Regions from separate parts of the Aeromonas media genome, predicted to be linked through region 1. Evidence: riboswitches for the same ligand, from Rfam matches in the RefSeq annotation. Region 1 holds a riboswitch; each other region holds the start of a gene.

Evidence for each region. Region 1 has a riboswitch for cyclic di-GMP ahead of KI797_RS16380 (glycosyl hydrolase family 18 protein). Riboswitches for the same ligand answer to the same signal wherever they lie in the genome.
Region 2: linked by a shared signal. The riboswitch ahead of gbpA (N-acetylglucosamine-binding protein GbpA) and the one ahead of KI797_RS16380 (glycosyl hydrolase family 18 protein) in region 1 are both predicted to bind cyclic di-GMP.
Region 3: linked by a shared signal. The riboswitch ahead of KI797_RS04260 (glycosyl hydrolase family 18 protein) and the one ahead of KI797_RS16380 (glycosyl hydrolase family 18 protein) in region 1 are both predicted to bind cyclic di-GMP.

What each region holds. Positions count from the first base shown of each region.
Region 1 covers NZ_CP075564.1:3,557,498-3,559,670, forward strand. Annotated here, with positions in the region: partial or broken gene KI797_RS16380 (glycosyl hydrolase family 18 protein) at 1-1,111, opposite strand, end outside; cyclic di-GMP riboswitch class I at 1,223-1,309, opposite strand; gene KI797_RS16385 (hybrid sensor histidine kinase/response regulator) at 1,513-2,173, opposite strand, start outside.
Region 2 covers NZ_CP075564.1:631,669-633,841, forward strand. Annotated here, with positions in the region: gene gbpA (N-acetylglucosamine-binding protein GbpA) at 1-1,218, opposite strand, end outside; cyclic di-GMP riboswitch class I at 1,284-1,369, opposite strand; gene KI797_RS03075 (methyl-accepting chemotaxis protein) at 1,633-2,173, opposite strand, start outside.
Region 3 covers NZ_CP075564.1:887,775-889,947, reverse strand. Annotated here, with positions in the region: gene KI797_RS04260 (glycosyl hydrolase family 18 protein) at 1-1,421, opposite strand, end outside; cyclic di-GMP riboswitch class I at 1,536-1,619, opposite strand; tRNA gene KI797_RS04255 (tRNA-Ala) at 2,089-2,164, opposite strand.

The DNA of each region.
Region 1 (2,173 bases):
TTGTCACCGCCGGCGCTGATGGCCGAAGTGAGCTCATACTGACGTCCGGTCTCGGCCTCCAGTTCGTCGAGCATGGCGCGCAGTTCCTGCATCAGCACCACATAGGTGGCGCCATCGCTCGGACCGCCCAGGCTGGGGTTGGCGCCCTGGCCGCCCGGGAACTCCCAGTCGATGTCCACGCCGTCGAAGAACTTCCAGGTCTGCAGGAACTCCTTGACCGAGGCGACGAAGGTGTCGCGCTTGGTCTTGTCCCCCAAGAAGTAAAAGGGATCCGAGAGGGTCCACCCCCCCCCCCGACCGAGGGCAGGATCTTGAGGTCAGGACGGGCCTGCTTGAGCGCCATCAGGTTGCCGAAGTTGCCCTTGTAGGGCTCATCCCAGGCACTGAGGTTGCCCTGGGACATCTGGATCGCCGCCCAAGGATCGTGGATGGAGACCTTGAAGTCCTCGCGACCGGCACAGGAGCGCTGCAGCGCCTCGAAGCTGCCGGAGATCTCTTTGAGGCTGTCGTTGATGCCGTTGCCGCCGCAGATGGGGGTGAAGCCATAGAGGATGTGAGTCAGGTTCTGGGCCGGGATCTTGTCGACGGTGAACTTGCGACCATAGACCCCCCATTCCACGTAGTAGGCACCCACCACCTTGCCGGACTTGTTGGCGTAGGGCTTGTTGTTCTCTTGCAGCGGTGCATTGAGCGGCGCCAGATGGCTGCCGTCGGTATCGGCGACCACCAGTTCCTTCTTGTCGGAGAGCGTGCAGCCGTCGGCGTTGCACAGGGCCACCTGCATCTGGTAGCGCCCTCCCTTGGTCACCTTGAAGTTGGCGGTACCCGCGGCTGAAGCCGGGCCTGACCACACCTCATTGCCATCGAGCAGCACCTTGGCGGTCTGGCCCACGTCACCGGACCAGAGGTTCCAAGTCACGCTGACCGGGGCGCCATCCTTGTGGACGGTCACCAGCTGGTTGTAAGCCGAGGCGGATTGATTGACTTCGACGATGGCGAACTTGGTGGGGCCCGAGCCTATGGTGGGTTTGCCAGGGGCAGCGGCGAAGGCGGAGGTAGCGCAGAGCCCCCCGACAAGGAGTGCCAGCAGGGAAAGTTTTGGACTTAACATATTTGAACTTCCTTATTTCGTTATTGGAATTAACAACGAAAAAGGCAACGCAACCTGACAGGTAACGCAGACATCATCGCAACCATGGCTTGGCCCATGGACGATACAACCTGTGGTGGCCCCGCTATCCTAGGCACTTTGACCCTTAGACCGGAGGCTTTGCGTCCCGGACTTTCATCCGGTTTGCCTTTTTGCACAACTTGATTTGCGACAAAAATAATCGCCGAATGACTATAGGTGGGAGCAGGAAGGGATGCTACCTAGTAAAAATGACAGCAAACAGGACTCACTTTTCGCAATTGTTCGCGAACATGCCGGCAAGCTGGCGCCAACATCGGTGATGCTGGCGCCTGATGATCATTCATGAACGAACCTATCAATGATTGATTGTGTGAAGCCTGTCACTGTATTGGCAACAGCAGGCTGTTCATCAATGCCCGCAGCTTGAGCGGCTTGACCGGTTTGCTGACGTAGCCAAAGCCGTGCTCGCGGATCTGCGTCTGCAGCTCGCTCTTGCGATCCGCGCTGATGATGATGCCGCCGATGCCATTGCCGTGGGCCAGCCGGATCATGTGCAGCGCCTGCAGTCCCGTCTTGCCATCGTCCAGGTGATAATCCGACAGCACCAGTTGCGGCAGGAAGCCGTCGCCGATGAGGGATAGCGCCTGCTCCAGGTTCTGGGCGCAACGCACCTCGCAACCCCAGCGCCCCAGCAGGGAGGCCATGGCGATGAGGATCTCCTCCTCGTTGTCGATGCAGAGCACCCGGATCCCCTCCAGCTGGCTGTCCCGCACCACGGGGGCCGCCACCTGGCTCGGCATCACGGGCCGGGTCGCGAGGTTGAGGGTGATGGCAAACACCGATCCCGCCCCCGGCCAGCTGCGCAGGGAGAGCTGGTGGCCCAGCACCTGGGAGATGCCGCGGGCGATGGCGAGCCCGAGGCCGAGCCCCTGCTCCCTCGCGGTGCGGGAGTGATCGAGGCGGGAGAATTCGTCAAAGATAGCCTCCTGCTTGTCCAGCGGGATGCCGGGGCCGTTGTCCCACACCTCGATGCGTACCTTG
Region 2 (2,173 bases), 1.6 Mb from region 1:
GGCCGGATCCTTGAACATCAGATCCACGGTCTGCTGCAGGGGGGCGCCGCCCGCCTTCGGCTTGCCCTCGATCACCAGTTGGTGGTGACCGGCGCTCAGACCGCTGACCTCCATGGTGAAGCTCTGGCTGCTGTCCTTGATGTCGGCACTGGTTTGACCCTTGGCGGCGCCACCGTGGTCATACAGGGTGTTGGTGACCGCGAGATCCCCCTCGGCCGTGACGGTGAAGTTGAGGGTGACCTTGCCGTTGTCGAGCAGGTATTCGTTCTCCAGCCCGCTCACGCTGATGCCGTCATTCACCGGGGGTTGCTGCTGCTCGAGCTGGACCTCGACCCGCTGCAGGTTGCTGCCCGCCTTCAGGTAGACGGGATTCTGGCCGTAGACCGGGTTGAACTGGCCATCGGAGCCTTGCTGACCAGCGCGGATCTGGCTCTGCTCGGCGTTGATCTTGGCGGCCAGATCGTGGGCCCAGTTGTTCTTTTGACCCTGCTCGGCGGAACCAATGGTCAGCACTGTCTGCAGATCGGTGCGCTCGCCGTTGGCGTCGAATACCCGGGTCTTGGCCTTGTCGCCGGCAACCAGATCGATGGAGGAGTAGATGGTCCCGCCCTGGCTCCAGGCCAGCGGTGGCTGGGTGCCGCCGTCGAACTGGACATCGATCAGGTTGTAGAAGCTGTTGGCGGTATCTCCCACTTCCCAGACGCCGAGGATGACCTGATGACCGGTGCGCGCCGGCAGGGTGCACTGATGGGTGACCTGTTTGGGCGGTTGCACCATGCCCCCGTCGATGACACAGAACGGATTGAGATCGAAGGAGTCCCTGGTCAGCGGCTGGTTCGGATTCCACTCCTGCTTGGTGAGGTAGTAGCGCCAGTTGCGGGTGACATGGTTGGCGGTGAAGGTCCAGCCGATGGCGAAGGGGCCGGCCTGCACCTGTCGCTTGGTCCAGCGATCGCTGGTCTGGGCGTTGAGCTCAGCGAATTGTGGATGACCGGCCGAGGCGATCTGGCCGTCGGCGGGGCCGCCATTGGGGAAGCCGGACGGCGCCTCCAGGCTCTGTGGCTCCCATTGAATGGCGCCGCACTGGCTGTTGCCGCCGGTCTTGCACAGATAGTTGCGCCCTTCCGGCTGGCTGATGTAGCCGTGGGCGAGCGCGCCGCCGCTGGCGAGCAACGCCAGCGCGGTGGCCACATGATTGAGTTTGATTTTTGCTGCCATACATTCCTCTGTTCGGTGATGTGGGCAGTCAAGTTGGCAGGGGAATTCCCCGTGACACACCTGAGTGTGGCAACCCCGCTATCCTGGACGACATGTCTTTAGACCGGAGGCTTTGCGTCCTGGCCTTTCAACCAGTTTGCCAAATGACTACATAAAGGGTCAGGGTGCCGCCTTTGATGACGACACAGTCATGATGGCTTTTTTTTGATTAAATTATTAAGTATAAATCTTTGCAACTTGATCTCATCGGAGTAGAGCAATAACTTAACTCATTGTTTTTAAATTTATATTTAATCCATCAAGTTGGGGTTAGTTCGCCCATTCTGTTGAAAAGATGCGAGGTGGTGACATTTTTCATTGATGAAAAAATCCCCTGTCGGCGGGGCCGGCAGGGGATGGGACTGGGTCAGGTGGTCAGTGGTGCGGGTACTGGTCTGTGCGGCGGGAGGGCGAGGGGCGCGGAGCCTGACCGGGCGACAGATCCCGGGGGAGGCCATTGCCGAGCCTGAACACCGCCAGCCGCTCGTCCAGGCTGCGGGAGAGTCCGGCCAGCAGCTCGCTCTCCCGGGCCAGCTGGGATGCGGCCTGGGACATCTCCAGGGCCGAGTCATTGATGCCGCTGACGTTGCGGTTCATGTCCTCGGCCACCATGCTCTGCTGCTCCGCCGCAGTGGCGATCTGGGTCGCCATGTCGCTCACGTGCTGGATGTGATTGACGATGAGGGAGAGATCCTGCCCCGCCTTTTCGGACTGGCCGACGCTGCTCTCCGCCAGCTTGCGGCTGGCGTCCATGGCGCTGGCGGCGGTCATCGCCCGCTGCTGCAACTGGGTGATGGTGCTCTGGATCTCCTCGGTGGAGTGGCGGGTGCGGCTGGCCAGCTGGCGTACCTCGTCGGCCACCACGGCGAAGCCGCGACCCTGCTCGCCAGCGCGGGCCGCCTCGATGGCGGCGTTG
Region 3 (2,173 bases), 1.9 Mb from region 1:
TTGCCGCGACACTGGTTGGAGAGCGGGAAATCGTTGGGGTTGCCCGCATCCTTCATGGAGGTGGGGTACTCGTAATCCACATCCACCCCGTCGAAACCGTACTGGCGGATGAAGCCCACCGCCGAGTCGGCGAAGGCGTTAATGCCGGCGGTGTTGACCGAGCAGTCGCCCTTGGTGGTGGCGGCGTAGAAGCCGCGGGTATCGGCCCAGCCCCCCACCGAGATGAGGGTCTTCACGTCCGGGTACTGCTTCTTGTATTTCGACAGCAGGTTGAAGTGACCCTGATAGGCGAACTCGGGATCCATCTCGGCGCCCGGCACCCCGTCCCAGGTCATCTTGGTGGCGGCGTCATCCACCTTGATGAGGTGGCTCTGTTCATCCACCGCCGCGAAGGCGTAGTTGATGTGGGTGATCTTGTCCCAGGGGATGTCGCCCACCAGGTAGGAGGGCAAGCCGTTCTTGCCGGTACGCCAGGAGGTGAAATAACCGATGACGCGACGGCCATGGTCATCCCCCATGCACTCGCTGCCATCGGCGCGGTAGATCTGGCGCACGTCGCAGGAGAGGTTGCCGCCGGTGGGAGGCAGGGCCGCCTCTTCCACCTGCACATCCACCTGGGTGGACTCGCCAGAGAGATTTGCCTTGTCGGTCGCCACCAGCTTGAGACCGGTCAGCCCCTTGTTCTGGGGCGTCCAGCTCAGTTGCCAGGGAGCGCTGCTGTCTTCGCCCACCTTCTGGCCATTCACGAAGAGCTCGAGCTTGGCGACGTCGTCATTGGCGTCGGTCACATTGCCGGTCACGGTGAGGGCGCGGCTCAGGGTCACCTTGGCACCGGCGGCGGGGCTGGCGATGCTCACCTTGGGGGCCTCTGGCGCCACCACGGCGGCGACCTTGAAGCTGGAATCAGCTTCACTCAGCACCTTTCCGTCTTTATCCAGTGCCCGTGCCTTGAGGGCGTGATTGCCCACACCGGCGGCAGACCAGCTGGCGCTCCAGGGGGAGGCCGTGGCCGTGGCGACCAGGGTGCCATCGACCAGGTATTCCACCTTGGCGAGCGCCGTGGCCGGGCCGCTCAGGGTCACCGCCAGGGCCACACTGGCCCCCTCGCTGACGCTGCAGCCCACGGCGGGGGAGCCGATGGCGATCACCAGGGCCGGCGGCGGCACCTCACCGCCATAGAGTTTCCAGGCATCGGCCCAGACAGCGCCGACACCGGGTTCGTAGTGGTAAGGCGACGCGCCACACCAGCCGGAATAAGGGAATTCCTTGCATTCATAGAGGGCGCCTGCGTTGCTGACGATGTCGCCAGCCTTGTAGGCGGTGCCGGCCTGATAGGCGGGATAGGCGGCCTGTGCCCAGGCAGGGACGGCCGCAAGGGCGACCAGCATGGCGAGCCTGCTGGGCCTCAAGATCTGTTGCATATTGTTATCTTCCTTGTTTTGTCTTGGCTTTTAAAACCAGGAAAAGCGCAATCGCAACAGGGAACAAGGGAACGACAACAGGCCATGGACGGGCCACATACCCTCATGTCACCCCGGGGTAACCCCGCTGTCTGGTCCGCTTGGGACAGATCGGAGGCTTTGCGTCCCGGCATCACTGCCGGTTTGCCCTTAACCTGGGTTCCGTGAGGAACGGCTCGAGTATAGGAAGCAAGTGGCAGCCGCTCAATCTTTATTCTCTAAGGAAAATATGTGCATGCCAGCCAGTTCACACTTTCCTTCAATCGGCCAACTAAGAATTAAGTCATTAATATCAATCTGTTAGTCACATCAGAAAAACGGACTCAGCCTCTTTTGTCTCCCCATAATGTGCGTTGCCTCACTGGTCAGAGCTGCCAGAAATGTGACAACGCGCGCCTTTGACCAACGCGCCAAGGCTATGGAAACACTGGCCAAAAATAAAAAAATACCCATGAAAGGAAGACCTACCCTGCTGCCTCTGGCCTGGCGCCGTCGCCACGGTTGATAACTTGCCACAACACCCAAGCTCGCAGCCAATGCGGGCTTTTTGACAGTCGTGCATAGAAGGCAGAGAGAAAAATAGGCAAAAACAAAAAGGCCACCGCGATAACGGTGGCCTTTTAATGTTTGGTGGAGCTACGCGGGATCGAACCGCGGACCTCTTGCATGCCATGCAAGCGCTCTCCCAGCTGAGCTATAACCCCAAGTTGTTG